2 regions of the Planococcus lenghuensis genome follow, and region 2 is predicted to be linked to the other one. Evidence: riboswitches for the same ligand, from Rfam matches in the RefSeq annotation. Region 2 holds a riboswitch; the other holds the start of a gene.

Region 1 (3,143 bases), 690 kb from region 2:
GTTTGGTAAACTTCATCTCTAAGCGACAGTCTTTTTATCGGTTTAATTAGTTTTTTATTCATGAAAGCAATATATCGCATATCACTTAATAAGGCAACATTCAAAACGACTTTTCAGCATTAAAAAAACACCCGCTTCACTTGAGCGGGTGTCCGTCGAAATGTGCAATTAACCGATAGTCGATACTGACCGGAAGACTATTATTCCTCCAGCTCTGTCAGCAGTACCGGTCCTTCCTTTGTAACCAGCACGGTATGTTCAATCTGTGCAACGAGCGACTGATCCGGGGTGATGAATGTCCATCCATCGCCTGACTCGATAATGTGTTCCGCTTTCTGGGAAATAAACGGTTCAACCGCCAGCACCATGCCCTCTTTGAGCAAGGTTTTTTCCCAGGCATCGTAATAATTTAAAATGTGCTGCGGTTCTTCATGAAGCGATTTGCCGATGCCGTGCCCGGTCAGGTTCTTGATGACAAACAATCCCTGGTCCTTCGCCTCCCGTTCTACGGCTTTACCGATCTGGTTCAACTTGGAACCCGGTTTCACCTTCGACATCGCCCGCTCGAACGCCCGCGCGGCTGCGTCAATCAGCTTTTGCTTATCCTCGTGACCTTCTCCAACAACAAATGAAATGCCCGTGTCAGAAAAATAACCATCAAGAGAACCGGAAACATCGATATTGACGATATCCCCTTCCTGAATCACCCGTTTCCCTGGAATGCCGTGTGCCACTTCTTCATTGACACTGATGCATGTGTAACCGGGAAAATCATACTGATCTTTCGGGCCCGATACACCGCCAAGTTCTTCAAACAGCCGGCCGCCGAGCTCATCCAATTCTTTCGTTGTGATACCTGGTTTGGTGGCTGCCTTCATTTCTTCCCTGATTTTCGCCACCAATTGTCCTGCTTTTTTCAGACTTTCAATTTCCTGTTCTGTTTTTGCAATCATCTAATACCCTTCTTTCAGCAAAATTCTCTATTTACTATACCATAAGAGAATCCGCGGGTCAGAGTTCCGGGTTTGTCAGGCGCGGAGCCGTGATGAACAGAACAGAACAGACAGCAGCCGTGAGCAAAAAGAGCGGGATCATGTAGGTTGCATTATAGACAATTGAGTAAACGAGCGGATTGCCTTCCGCGTACATGCCGAAAAACAGATAACCCGTGGTGACATGCACCAGGTAGCGAAGAATCGATGCGATCAGCGTGCCGATAACAACAGCCGCCACCATCTTCCCTTTTTTCTCCGCTTTCAGGCCCTTCAGATACATCCCGCGCATGACACCGGCGAATCCGACCACTGCATAAGCAAGCAGATAATCCAGGATGACCTGCATGACGACGAATCCGAATGTCAATGGCGCTACAGACGGTCCTGCCAGTATTTGCAGCAGCCCGACCAGCAAACCGGTCGCAATTCCAGCGCCGATCCCCCGTCTGAATGTCATTAGCACAAGCGGAATCATCACCAGACTCACCGATCCGCCCTGCGGCATCTTGAATGCAATGAAATCGAGCACAAAGGCAAGCGCCCCAAAAATGGCGATTTCCATCAACACTAATGTCTTTTTATTCCTCACAACAAACTCCTCCTTTTGCACCAACAAAAGGCCGCCAGAACTGGAAATACAAAAACGGCGTCAGGACAGAGCCTGACACCGGTAAAGGTCTCATTTCCGTCCACATCCCTGCGCAAGCATTAACTTACAGGTTCAAAGGGTCAGAACAAAATGTTCACTCTCAGCAAAATGCTCCCCTTGTGGTGCACTATTATTCAATTACATTATATATTGTACACGACTCCCCCATCGGTTGCAACGCAGTTTCCTGTCGTGCATCATGGGTAAAGGAATAGAATAGAAGCGATCAGAAAGGAGACTATTGAAATGATTGAATTGTTGAAGGAATTGATTAAGTTCAAAAGTGATACGAAAGAAGGCGCTAACGATGCATTGCGTTATTGCGCCAGTTGGCTCGAGGAACGCGGTGCGGATGTTCAACTCCATGATAATCTGGGATATCTCATGCTGACAGCCTCGAAAGGCAAAGGAAGTGAGACCATTATCTGGAATGGCCATGTTGATGTCGTGCCAGGGCACAAAGAGCAGTTTGCACCGTTGGTGGAGGGGGACCGGATGTATGGACGCGGAGCTGCCGATATGAAAGCTGGTGTTGCAGCAATGATGCAGGCGTTTATCGATCTCGATGAGACGAAACTTGAACGCATCGTCCAGCTGCACATTGTGACCGACGAAGAGATCGGCGGACACCATACATCTGAATGGCTCGTTTCTCAGGGCTACACCGGTGATTTTATCATCGCAGGTGAACCGACCCGTTTGAAGATCGGCCTGCAATCAAAAGGGATCATCCACATGGACATGACTTTTAAAGGAAAACCGGCACACGGAAGCCGGCCATGGGAAGGCATAAATGCCATCGAAGCGGCTATGAAGTACCATACCGCCTTACAGGACTTGCCTTTCACTAAGGAATCTTCTGAGTACTACGATAAGCCATCAGTGAATCTGGCAAAAATCAACGCAGGAGACCGGTATAACGTAGTTCCTGAACTATGTTACATGTCGTACGATATCCGGTTTCTGCCAACCCAGGATCCCCAAGAGATCGAGCGGCAGATGCGGGATTTGGGCGATCAGCTGAACCTCGATATGGAATACTCAGCGAGCGGCTCTACACCAGCTCTTGTGACTTCTAACACCCATCCATATATTGCACGGCTTCAGGAGATTATTCGTCAGGAGACAGATACCGAACCCGTTCTCTTCGGCCAGCATGGCGCTGCCGATACCCGTTACTATGCAGCTGCCATCGAAGGCGGTGAAGGAGCAATCGAATTCGGACCAGCCGGTGATGATTGGCATGGGAACGCCGAGTATGTCTCAATTTCAAGTGTGGAAGATTACAGGGATATTCTTGTCGCTCACGCACTGGAGTCCTAAGCATGTTTGCCAACATCTCTCCGCGGGAAACATACCAATAAGATCATAAATGAATGGAGAGATTCTTCTATGAAACTAAAACGATTAATGAAAACAGCTATGAAATACGGTCCGATTGCATATCCAATTGTGAAAAAGGCGTTGAACAAACGAAAACGGTCAGGGAAAACCGACCC
Region 2 (3,143 bases):
CCCGTTCCAAAGATGATGCGAAACCGCCTGCAGGCATTGTGGGGATTGTGGCTGTTAAAAAAGCGTTTCCTGCGCTATCAATTGTCGGCATCGGCGGAATTAAACCGGAAAATGCCAGCGCCGTCTATCAGGCGGGCGCGGAAAGTGTAGCGGTCATTTCATCTCTTGCAGGAGCGGAAGATGTACGAGGTCAAGTGAACCTCTTTAAGGAAGCATACAAAGGAGCTCCTCAATTATGAAGACAAAGCAGATGGTACTGATGGCCATGTTTGTCGCTATCGCCGTTGCGGGCTCGGCGTTTATTTCGTTTCCAGCAGGTATCGCCCGCGCTTATCCGATTCAGCATGCCATCAATGTCATGGCAGCGGTTCTGTTCGGACCGGGTCCGGCGGTTTTGATCGCTTTTCTGACCGGTGTGGTCCGAGTCATGACCGGAACAGGTTCATTGCTTGCGTTTCCAGGAGGCATGATCGGGGCATTTCTTGCGGGCATCCTGTATTTGAAGTTCGGGAAATTGTGGCTGGCTGCAGTTGGCGAAATTATCGGCACCGGGATTATCGCCTCGCTGATTGCTGTTCCGTATGCCCGGATTTTGATGGGAACAGAAGCGGCCGCTTTCTTTTTCATGCCACCGTTCCTTGTGTCGAGTATAAGCGGTGCAGTGCTCGGTGTTATCCTTGTTTCGAGACTAATGAAATCCAAAGCGACTCAATTGCTTTATTAAGAAATTCGAGTAGGAGTCGGGATACTTCAAAATAAGAAGACATAAGAAAGACTCCGGCAGTAGTGCCGGAGTCTTTCTTTTAGTAGCGGTCAATGCATCACGAGACCGCCGTCGACAATGAGGTTCTGCCCGGTGACCGCCCGGCTCCAGGGGGATGAGAAAAACAACACAGCATCCGCCATTTCCTCAGGAGTCGTCACACGCTTTAACGGGGTGCTCGCGCTGATCAGATCGAAGACATCGTCCGGAGTGGCAGCACTGGCATCCGTTTTTTGGAGCAGCCCGCCGGATACCATGTTGACGGTAATACCGTTTGCGCCCAATTCGTTTGCCATTGTCCGGGTAAAGCCAATCAATGCCGCTTTGCTGGTGTTGTAGTCATGATAAGGCACAACGGGGTTTTGGACCAAGTTCGTCCCGATTGTAATAATTCGACCGAAATTGAGCCGGGACATACCTTCAACTGCAGCTTGTGTGGTATACAAAGAAGCTTTTACACTGCCGTCCAGCTGGGTTTGATAATCTTCCCACTGGATCTGCCCGGCATTCTTCCGGTTTACCGCATCGAATGTAAAATTGATTAACGCGTTATTGACAACGGTGGTGACAGATTGGTTGAAATGTTGTTCCGCTTGTTCAAACAGCCTCAGCACGGCTTCTTTGTCGGTGACATCCGCTTGGATTGCAACAGCGTGATCGCCGATATCCTGGACGACCTGCTGTGCTTTTTGTTCGCTTTTGTAAAAGTTGACGACCACTTTGGCACCTTCACGTCCGAAGGCTTTTGCGATTGCTGCTCCCAGTCCTCTGCTGGCGCCGGTTACCAGTATGACTTGGTCTTTAATTTCCATGAATGTTCTCCCCTTTATTGGTTGGTATACAAAAACGCCGCTCCCCCGGGAAGGGAAGCGGCGTGTGCAATCCATTAAAAAGAGAGCAAGATCCGCCACTTCCCTCCGCTGGTATGATCCAGATCAGGTTCAAAGGGTCCGAGCTCTGCTCGTCTCAGCCGTTTTTCATGCGGCTCCCCCAGTGGGCGATTCGTATTCGGTTATGTTCTTTTCAAGCGTAGCACACTGCAGGCGAAACGACAAATTGTCCTCTAATGCCCTCCGCCAACCTTTCTCCCGGATTAATTTTTTGAAACCTTTTCCTCTTATAACCGACTACTATATCAATAACAGGGAATTTGCTGGAAATCATTGAAACTTGAAAGGGAGACAAGAAAATGAAATTAATTGTCTTATCGCTGCTGTTGCTGCTGCTTATCGGGTGCGGTACAACAGAAGGAACGATGAATGAACCGGAAACTGAACCTGCTGATGAACCGGCAGAAACGATAACTGCTATGCCTGCAGAAATGCCGGAGGACTTTGATTTTTCTATTCGGTATGGCATTACCAGTAAGAACGAAGTGGATACGTTCGACGATACGGTCACGAAGGATTTAATTACCAACGGAACGGCTTCGGCAGACATTAAGTTGTCCGACGAAGAAATGAAGCTGGTGTATGAAAAAATGCAGAAAATCAACGCGATGGCCCCAAAAGAACTCGTCCCGGATGCCGGATGCATCCACACACCACATGAAGTGGATATCTGGAAGATTCAGGCGCTCGGTGAAATCATCACGCATGAAGTCTCCCAAAAGTATTGTGAACTGACAGAGGACGCACAGGAACTGCTCAATCTGCGAAAATTCATCGTTGATCTGATCGAGGAAAAAGAGGCATATGAAGAATTGCCGGAAGCAGAGGGGGGTTACGCATAGTCCGCCTAAATTCATGCGTAAAATGAAAAATGGCCCTGCAATTCGCAGAGCCATTTTTGCCCGTTCACTTCGTTTTTCCCAATTGATCGTCCGTCACTTCATTCACAAGCAAATCTTCAAGCGACTGCCGGCGGATGACGAGCCGGTGATCATTGCCGCTCACAAACACGATAGCCGGTTTCAGCATCTGGTTGTAATTCGACGCCATCGAGTAATGGTAAGCGCCTGTCGACAGAACCGCAAGCAGATCCCCTGGCTCGACCGGCGGCAGTTCAATGCCTTTTGCGATCAAATCGCCGGATTCGCACAACTTGCCGGCCACTGTGGTTGTAATTTCTTTGCCTTCCGGCTCGCGATTGGCAAGCTGCAATGTATATTTTGCATCATACAGCGCAGTGCGGATATGATCGCTCATGCCGCCGTCAATGGATACATACGTGTTGACGTCGGGAATGTCTTTCACCGTCCCGACGCGGTACAACGTCAAGCCTGCTTCACCGACAATGGAACGGCCGGGCTCAAGCGACAGGTGCGGCACCGGATAATCCAGTTCAGCACACACGTTTTTCACAGTTTCTGTAATGCGGGTTACGCCATCTTCAATCGGATAGCTGATATCTTCATCCGTGTAGCGGATGGAGAAGCCGC

Evidence for each region. Region 2 has a riboswitch for thiamine pyrophosphate ahead of B0X71_RS08255 (3-oxoacyl-ACP reductase). Riboswitches for the same ligand answer to the same signal wherever they lie in the genome.
Region 1: it holds a riboswitch for thiamine pyrophosphate, as region 2 does, so the genes downstream of both, thiT (energy-coupled thiamine transporter ThiT) here and B0X71_RS08255 (3-oxoacyl-ACP reductase) in region 2, are expected to answer to the same signal.

What each region holds. Positions count from the first base shown of each region.
Region 1 covers NZ_CP019640.1:935,661-938,803, reverse strand. Annotated here, with positions in the region: gene B0X71_RS04685 (GntR family transcriptional regulator) at 1-62, opposite strand, end outside; gene map (type I methionyl aminopeptidase) at 201-953, opposite strand; gene thiT (energy-coupled thiamine transporter ThiT) at 1,012-1,584, opposite strand; TPP riboswitch at 1,673-1,772, opposite strand; gene B0X71_RS04670 (M20 family metallopeptidase) at 1,891-2,967, shown strand.
Region 2 covers NZ_CP019640.1:1,624,791-1,627,933, forward strand. Annotated here, with positions in the region: gene thiE (thiamine phosphate synthase) at 1-239, shown strand, start outside; gene thiW (energy coupling factor transporter S component ThiW) at 236-724, shown strand; gene B0X71_RS08255 (3-oxoacyl-ACP reductase) at 814-1,575, opposite strand; TPP riboswitch at 1,659-1,765, opposite strand; gene B0X71_RS08260 (hypothetical protein) at 1,953-2,495, shown strand; gene lysA (diaminopimelate decarboxylase) at 2,560-3,143, opposite strand, start outside.